Regions from separate parts of the Kitasatospora sp. NPDC048298 genome, predicted to be linked through region 1. Evidence: riboswitches for the same ligand, from Rfam matches in the RefSeq annotation. Region 1 holds a riboswitch; the other holds the start of a gene.
The links. A riboswitch is a leader RNA that binds a small molecule or an ion and turns the genes downstream of it on or off. The one in region 1 is predicted to bind cyclic di-AMP.
Positions count from the first base shown of each region.

Region 2: it holds a riboswitch for cyclic di-AMP, as region 1 does, so the genes downstream of both, ACGF0D_RS32580 (NlpC/P60 family protein) here and ACGF0D_RS18805 (peptidoglycan DD-metalloendopeptidase family protein) in region 1, are expected to answer to the same signal.

Region 1 covers NZ_JBICYZ010000023.1:38,281-42,603, reverse strand. Annotated here, with positions in the region: gene ACGF0D_RS18810 (APC family permease) at 1-964, opposite strand, end outside; gene ACGF0D_RS18805 (peptidoglycan DD-metalloendopeptidase family protein) at 1,326-2,321, opposite strand; cyclic di-AMP (ydaO/yuaA leader) riboswitch at 2,324-2,461, opposite strand; gene ACGF0D_RS18800 (MFS transporter) at 2,815-4,323, shown strand, end outside.
Region 2 covers NZ_JBICYZ010000058.1:20,029-24,351, reverse strand. Annotated here, with positions in the region: gene ACGF0D_RS32585 (NlpC/P60 family protein) at 1-857, opposite strand, end outside; gene ACGF0D_RS32580 (NlpC/P60 family protein) at 1,084-2,199, opposite strand; cyclic di-AMP (ydaO/yuaA leader) riboswitch at 2,210-2,363, opposite strand; gene ACGF0D_RS32575 (NlpC/P60 family protein) at 2,702-3,739, opposite strand; gene ACGF0D_RS32570 (NYN domain-containing protein) at 3,941-4,323, opposite strand, start outside.

The DNA.
Region 1 (4,323 bases):
ATTGGAACACCTTCACCGCCCAGGCCCCCAGGTGCGCGCCGAGCGGGTCGAAGAACAGGCTGTTGCCGTCCTTGCCCGGCACCGCGCCGTTCGCCACCGCGATCGCCCGCTCGACCCCGTTGCCGGACACGATCATCCAGGACACGAAGACGTAGAGCAGCCCGACCCCGATCACCGACACCAGCGTCGCCCGCGGCACCACCCGCTTCGGGTCGCGGGACTCCTCGCCGTACATCGCGGTGGACTCGAACCCCACCCAGGACCAGAACGCGAAGAACAGGCCGAGCCCCGCCGCGGCCGCCGAACTCCCCACCCCCCTCAGCGCGTTCAGCGGGTTCACGGCCGCGAGCACGATCCCGTCCGGGCCGCCGCCGGAGAACAGCACGGCGAACGAGACCGCACTCAGCACCCCGATCTCCAGCACCAGCGCGACCCCGAGCACCTTGGCCGTCAGGTGCAGGTCGAACCAGGCCATCACCCCGATCACCGCCGCCCCGGACAGCGCGTACCAGCCCCAGCCCAGCTCCACCCCCAGCTGCGAACGGACCAGCCCGCGCAGCGAGTACGCGAAGAAGCCGAGGGCCGAGGCCTCGGTGACGACGTACGCGAGCACCGCGAGCAGCCCCGAGGCCATCCCGACCACCCGGCCCAGCCCGTGCGAGACGTAGCCGTAGAACGCGCCGGCCGCGGTGATGTGCCGGGCCATCGCCACGTAGCCGACCGAGAACACCGTCAGCACCACGGTCGCCACGACGTACGCGGCGGGCGCGCCGACGCCGTTGCCCTGCCCGACGATGATCGGCAGGTTGCCGGTCATCGCGGTGATCGGGGCGGCGGTGGCGAGCGCCATGAACACCACGCCGACCAGGCCGACCGAATCGGCCTTCAGCCGGTCGACCCCGTCCTCCCCGGGTCGCTCCCGGCCGGCCGTCCTCCCCGCCACGCCCCCACTCCGGACCGCCATCCGCCCTCCTCGCCTCCGGACCCGCCCGCCCGGCCGGACCGACCGGGCGCTGACCGTCCGCCAGCATGACGTGCCGCGGCCACCCGGCGATGCTCCCGAACCCCTCCGTGACACCGGAGTTGACGCCGCGTTCGACCCGTCCGAACGAACCCGGGAACAGCCGGGCGGCGCGGAAACGGCAGTGGCCGGCCCGGCCGCACGAGGAGTCCTCGTACGGCCGGGCCGGCCTGGGCGTGTCCCGCGCCCATGTCCGCCGTGCGGCGATCACCCGGTCGAGCGGTCACCCGACATGACCATCCCGGAGGATCGTTTCGCCCCGCAGCGACGGTGGTTCCGGAAACCCTCGGAGTTCAGCCGTGGGTCAGAGCGCGACGCCGTGCGCGCGCAGGTAGGCGACCGGGTTGATGTCCGAGCCGTACTCCGAGCCGTTGCGGATCTCGAAGTGCAGGTGCGGGCCGGTCACGTTGCCGGTGGCGCCGGAGAGGCCGATCTGCTGGCCGACGGTGACGGCCTGACCGATCCTCACACCGATCGAGGAGAGGTGCGCGTACTCGGCGTAGTGGCCGTCGGCGAGCTTGATCTCGACCTCGTTGCCGTAGGCGCCGCCGTTGCCGGCCTTGACCACGACACCGTTGGCGATGGCGCGCAGCGGGGTGCCGGTGGAGGCGACGAAGTCCTGGCCGGTGTGGTGGCCGGAGGCCCACATCGAGCCGGCCACGCCGTAGGCGGTGCCGAGCCTCGGGTTGGCCAGCGGGGCGACGAAGCCGGAGGTGGCGGCGGCGACCGGAGTGGCGGTCACGGCCTGGGCCGGGGTGGCGACCTGCAGCTGGGTCTGCAGCTGCGCGGACGGCTTGGCGACCTCGGTCCGCACCTGAACCTGGTCCTGCGCCTTGGCGGCCTGGGTCGCGGGAGCGGCCGGGGCGGCCGGGGCGGCGGGCTTCGCCGGAGCGGAGTCGGCCGACGGCGCGACGGCGTGGCCCGGCAGCGCGAGCTGCTGGCCGGCGAAGATCAGGTTCGGGTTGGCACCGACGACCGAGCGGTTCCGCTCGTACAGCGCGTGCCAGCCGCCCTCGACGTTCTTGACCTCGGCGATCTTGGACAGGGTGTCACCGCTGACGACGCGGTAGCTCTCCTGCGCGGCCCGGGCGGCCGGAGCGGTGGCCGGAGCAGCGGCCGGAGCGGCCGACTCGGCGCCGGCGGAGGCGGCGGCCTGCGCGACCGGCGCGGCCGGAGCGGTGTGGGCCTGGGCACTCATCGCGGTGACGAGCGGGAGGGCGAAGGAGACACCGGTGACGGCGGTGGCGATGCCGATGCGGGCGGCGCGGGGCAGGGCGATACGACGAGCCTGAGCAGGCATGGAAGTTTCCTCTCCGACGCCTGCGAGGTGAGCTGTCGGGTTCGGGCTGGAGTTGCCCGGCCGCATGCGCGGCTTCACCCCTAGCCGGTCCTGGACGCCCGCGCCCTGAGGCGCGAACTCCGGTCCGGCGACTTACCTGTGGGTCCCCCGCTCCTGCCGTACAGAGTTCGTTTCGAACCACCGGGCAGCGGCAGGACTCGGCGTTCCACCCGGCGGATCCGTCCGGACTGGCCGGGCGGTCGCTGAACTAAAACCCATCCGTTCGGGTGAAGCAATGTCGATCTTTGAAAGCGCAACCATTCCCCCTCCCCCGGTGACCCTCCGCAGGCCGGAGCCCACGATCCGTACACAATCCATTCACCCCCCGCCACTGATCCACGACCCTGCGCCGAGATCCGCGACGCTGCGCAGCCGCCTACTCACACCCCGCCCACCGTCAACACACCCACCGGTGACCCTTGTCACGTGCGCCCCGGCAGCGCAGGATTCGCCCGTGGCCACCTCAGAGGCCGGCACCCTGCGCCTGAGCACCGCGCAGGGCCGCTGGGTACTACTGGCGACGGTGCTCGGCTCCAGCATGGCGATGCTCGACGGCACCGTGGTGAACGTCGCCCTGCCCCGGATCGGCGCCGACCTCGGCGCCTCCCTCGCGTCCCTGCAATGGACCCTGAACGCCTATCTGCTCACCCTGGCGGGCCTGATCCTGCTCGGCGGCGCACTGGGCGACCGCTACGGGCGGCGCAAGGTCTTCCTGATCGGCGTGGTCTGGTTCGCCATCGCCTCCGCCGCCTGCGCCGCCGCACCGAACATCCACGTGCTGATCGCCGCCCGCGCCGTCCAGGGCATCGGCGGAGCACTGCTCACCCCCGGCTCGCTCGCCATGCTCCAGGCCGTCTTCCACCCTGACGACCGCTCGGCGGCGGTCGGCCTCTGGTCCGGCCTGGGCGGGGTGTCGGCCGCGGTCGGCCCGTTCCTCGGCGGCTGGCTGGTGGACGGACCCGGCTGGCGCTGGATCTTCCTGCTGAACCTGCCGCTCGCCGCCGCCGTGATCGCCGTCGCCACCCGGTCGGTGCCGGAGAGCCGGGACAAGGACGCCTCCGGCCGCTTCGACGTGCTCGGCGCCGTGCTCGCCGCCCTCGCCCTCGGCGCGATCACCTATGCGCTGACCGCGGCCGGCGAGGGCCTGTCCCCCACCGTCTGGGTCAGCGGGGTGATCGGGGTGGCGCTCGGCGTCGCCTTCGTGGCCGTCGAGCGCCGCGCACCCGAACCAATGCTGCCGCTCGGCCTCTTCTCCTCCCGGCTGTTCACCGCGGTGAACCTGGTCACCCTGTGCGTGTACGCGGCGTTCAGCGGCGTCTTCTTCCTGCTGGTGGTGCAGCTCCAGATCGTGTCCGGGTTCTCGCCGCTGGTCTCGGGCTTCGCCCTGGTGCCGATCACCGTGCTGATGCTGCTGCTGTCCGCCCGTGCCGGGCGCCTCGGCAAGCGGATCGGCCCGCGCATCCCGCTCACCGTCGGCCCGATGCTGTGCGCCGCCGGGGTGCTGCTGATGCTGCGCATCGGCCCGGACTCCTCGTACTGGGTGGACGTGCTGCCCGCCGTCACGGTGCTGGGCTGCGGCATGACGCTGCTGGTCGCACCGCTGACGGCGACCGTGCTGGCCGCCGTCGAGGTCCGCCACGCGGGCATCGCCAGCGGGGTCAACAACGCCGCCGCCCGCGCGGCCGGCCTGCTCGCGGTGGCCGCCCTGCCGGCGCTGGCCGGGCTGAGCGGCGACGCCTACCGGGTGCCCTCCTCGGTCGACGCCGCCTTCCACACCGCCATGCTGATCTGCGCGGGCCTGCTGGTCGCCGGCGGGCTGATCGCCTCCGCGACCGTACGGGGCAACGTGCTCGCCCCCGAGGAGCAGCCGGTGGCCGAGCCGAACTGCGACTGGCCGTGCGGGCCCACCGCCCCGCCGCTCGACCCGGGCCACGTCCCCGTGACGCGCGAGGGCCCCGCCACC
Region 2 (4,323 bases), on a different contig from region 1:
TGGGCCTGCGAGGTGCGCGGCAGGGTCACTCCGGCCTGCCGCCAGCTGTAGTACATCAGACCGGAGCAGTCGAAGGCGTGCGGTCCGGTGGCCCCGTAGACGTACGGGGAGCCGATCATCCGCACCGCGGCGGCCAGCGCGGCCGCCCCGCGCTCGGAGGCGGGCGGGGCGGTGCCGAGGTCCAGCCGGTCGGTGCCCCGGGTGGCGCGCTGCTCGGCGTCCCGGGCGTCCTGGGCCGTCATCCGGGCCCGCTCGGCGGCGCCCAGACCGTTCAGCAGCTTCTGTGCCCCGGCGAGCCGCTGCTGGATCTGCTGCTTGGTGTCGGCGAGCGTGCGGCGGGTCTGGTCCAGTTCGGCGAGCTTGCCGGCCGCCTCGGTGCGGCGCTGGTCGAGCCGGCGCTGCCTGGTGACCAGCTCGTGCAGGGTCTCCTGCTGGCGCGCGGCGGCCTGGCCCAGGGTGCGGGCGCGGACCAGGTAGCCCTCCGGGTCGGGCGAGAGGAACAGCTGGGCGGTCTGGGCCATCCCGCCGCCGCGGTACTCGGCCCCGGCCACCGTCGCCAGGTCGCCGCGCAGCTCGTTGAGCTGGTCCTGGGCGATGGCGATCTCGCCCTGGAGGATCGTGGTCTCGCCCTGGAGCCGCCGCTGGGCCTCCTGCGCCGCGTTGGCCTTCTCGGAGGCCTGCTCGGCCTCGTCGTACAGCTGCTCGACCTGCGTCCTGACGTCCTGACGGTCGCCCGGGTCCGGGCTGTCCGGCGCGGCCTGGGCGCGGCCTCCGGCGGCCACGCCCAGCGCGGTGGCGGCGGCCGCGGTCAGCACCAGCGCCCGGGTGAGCAGTTGGGAACGGCGGTGCACGGGCATGGCGGCAGCGGCTCCAATCCTGCGGCGCGGCCCCGCCGCCGCACCGGGACGGGCGGCCGTCGAGCGGGAGTCCGGTGGCAGACGTTAGCGAGTCCGGGCAAGCGAGTCCAAACCCCTCCCAACCCGAATATTCGACCCCTAATCGGACATCAGCTCGATCCGCCGGAAAAGCCGCAGGCCCGGCCTTCCCTGGGGAAGGCCGGGCCCGGAGGCGTCCGAGCGGGGATCAGACCCGCACGATGGAGGCCAGCGGCATGTTGCCGACCGCCTCGTAGCGCACCGACGCACCCGGCTTGGGAGCGTGCAGCACCTGGCCGTTGCCGGCGTAGATGCCGACGTGGTGAGCGTCGCTGTAGAAGATCAGCAGGTCGCCGGGCTGGGCCTGGGAGATGTCCGAGCCGATCCGGGTGCCGGCCCCGGCCTGCGCCTGCGAGGTGCGCGGCAGCGACACCCCGGCCTGGTTGAACGCCCAGACCATCAGGCCGGAGCAGTCGAAGGAGCCCGGGCCGGTGGCGCCCCAGACGTACGGGCTGCCGACCTTGGACGCGGCGTACGAGAGGGCGGCGGCACCGCGCGAGCTGCCCGCGGCCACCTTCACCGGAGCGGCGGTCGAGCCGGTCGCCAGGTTGCCGCGGCTGTTGTCGCGCGAGGCGCGGTCGGCCTGCTGCTGCTGCGCCTGGGCGGCGTCGGCCTTGGCCTTGGCGTCGGCCGCGGCCTTCTCCTCGGCCTGGCGCAGCGCCTGGCGGTCCTGCTCGGTCAGGGTGTTGAGCAGGTCCTGGGCCGCCTTCAGCTTGCCCTGGACCTCGTCCTTGGAGGCCTTCAGCTGCTGGGTGGTCGACTCCAGCTCGGCGAGCTTGCCCTGGGCCTCGTTGCGGTCCTGGTCGAGCTTGCGCTGCTGCTCCTGGAGCTCCTTCAGCTGACCCTTCTGGGTGCTGCCGGCCTGGTTCAGCGTGCCGGCCTGGCTGAGGAAGTTGTCCGGGCTGGAGGAGAACATCAGCTGGACGGTCGGGGATATGCCCCCGTTGCGGTACTGCTCGCCGGCGATCTCGGCGAGGCCGCCCTGGAGCTCGGTGACCTGGGCCTGCTGACGGGCCACCTGGTCCTGCAGGCCGGAGACCTGCTTCTCCAGCTCCTGCTGCTTGGCCTGGGCGGCGTTGTAGTTCTCGGTCGCGACCTCGGCCTGCTCGTTGAGCTGGTCGACCTGCCCCTTGACCTGTTCCTTGGTCGGCTGCGGGTCCGCGTGGGCACCCTGCGCGGAGAGGACGACGGCCGCCGCGGCGACACCCGTCAGGATCGAGACGCGGGCGCGACCGGCGGGCTTGGGACGACGATGGGACGCCACGAAGGCGGACTCCTTCTTCCTACATCCGCCTACCGGGTGAGCTGACGGGTTCGGGCCGGAAGCATGCCCTACGACGCCTCACGGCCGTTCCACCGGCCGACCTGGCGCCGATTCACCCCGGAGGAACGTGGTTCCCCGGCTCCGCTCCGCAGCGCCCCCGAATACTGGGCTCCCCTGTCGGGCAGTCGCTTCGACCTGCCCCGCTGCCTCGCGAACTCGGCGGTAACCACCGCCGCCACCCTGGCTGGGCGATCGACAGTGCGGTGGTTCGGAGCATGACCCTAGTAACTGAACCGTGATCCGTTCAAATCCTTGTCAGAAAAAAGACAGAAGATTACCCAAGTTCTTTTGTGAAAATGACCGATGGTGACCACAGGCACACACAAGGCTGATCGGTTCTCAGCATGTGGTCAGGAAAGGGCGGGAAAGCCGAACGCCACCCCCACGGCGAGGGTGGCGCTTTTCACAGGCCCCCGAGGAGCCCCGCGGGCGTGTCGGGCCGTCAGACCCGGCGGATGGTGTTGATCGGCATCGCGTCGGCCTTCATCACCTTCACCACGTCACCGGTGTGCGGCGCGTGGACCACCATGCCGTTGCCGATGTACATCCCGACGTGGTGCATGTCGGAGCCGTAGATCACCAGGTCGCCGGGCTGGGCCTGGTCCAGCGAGGGCACCCGGGTGCCGTAGTGGCCCTGCTCCTGCGAGGTGCGCGGCAGCGAGACGCCCGCCTGCCCGTACGACCAGACCATCAGGCCCGAGCAGTCGAAGGTGGTCGAGCCGGTTGCGCCCCACACGTACGGCGAGCCCTGCTTGCTCATCGCCTTGGCCATCGCCACGGCCGCGTAGCCGCTGGCCGGCGGCAGGCTGCCGAGGTCGACCCGCTCGCTGCCGCGCGAGGCGCGGTCGTCCTGCGCCTGCTGGGCCTTCAGCGCGGCGCGGTCGGCGGCGCTGAGCGAGTTCAGCAGGTCCTGGGCGGCCTTCAGCTTGGTGTTGACGTCCGCCTTGGCCTGGTTGAGGTCCTTGGTGGTGGTGTCCAGCGAGGCGAGCACGGCGGCCGCCTCGGCCTTCTCCTGGTCCAGCCGGCGCTGCTGCTCCAGCAGCCCCTTGAGCGCCTCGGCCTGGCTGGTGCTGGCCTGCTGGACGGTCGAGGCCTTCTCCAGGTAGCCGGACGGGTCGGAGGAGAGCATCAGCTGGACGGACGGGTCGATGCCGCCGGAGCGGTACTGATCCCCCGCCACCTCGGCCAGGCCGCCCTGGAGCTGGGTCATCTGCTCCTGGCTGCGGGCCACCTGGTCCTGCAGCTGGTCGGCCTGCTTGCGCAGCTGGTCGGCCCGCTCCTTGGCGCCGTTGTACTTCTCCGCCGCCTGCTCCTGCTCCTCCTGGAGCTGGTCGATCTGCGCCTTGACGTCCGCCTTGTTCGGCTGCGGCGCGGCGTGCGCGGCCACCTGGGCGGAGAGGGCGACCGCGGTCGCAGCGGCAGCGGTGAGCACGGAGATCCGCGCGCGGCTCGGCTGCTTGGGACGGCGGTGGGAGGCCAAGGGACCGGCTCCTTCTTCCAGCGGACTCACCTGATGGGATGAGATTCCCGAAAATAGGTTTGACGCCAGACCCTAGTGAAGATCTATCCGTTTTGCCACTCCCCCGATGGCATGAACTCGGCCACCCCACACTGACTCCACAGCCCCCTCACAAAGCCCCGGGACCACCCCTGACCAGGAATCACCCGGAATCGGCCGAGGTCAGGGCCGGGCCAGCCGGTTCAACAGCAGCACCGACGCCACGGGGCGCGCGCCCGCCTTCCGCACGCCCTCCGCGACCTCCCGGTCGGTGGACACCACCACCACCGGACGGCCCTGCGGCTCGGCCCGCACCAGACGGCGGATCAGCTCGTCGGCCGTCTCCCCGGTCCGACTGAACCGCACCCGGACCCCGCGCGGTGGCGCCATGATCACCGGGACGTCCAGGTCCTGCCCGTCGAACACGCAGGTGACCTCCGCCTGGGTGCGCTGGGCCAGCATCGCCAGCCCGCCCAGCAGCCGGATCCGCTGCTGCTCCAGCGGCAGCGCCGGATAGCCGGTCTTGGTCACGTTGTAGCCGTCCACCACCAGGTGCACCTGGGGGA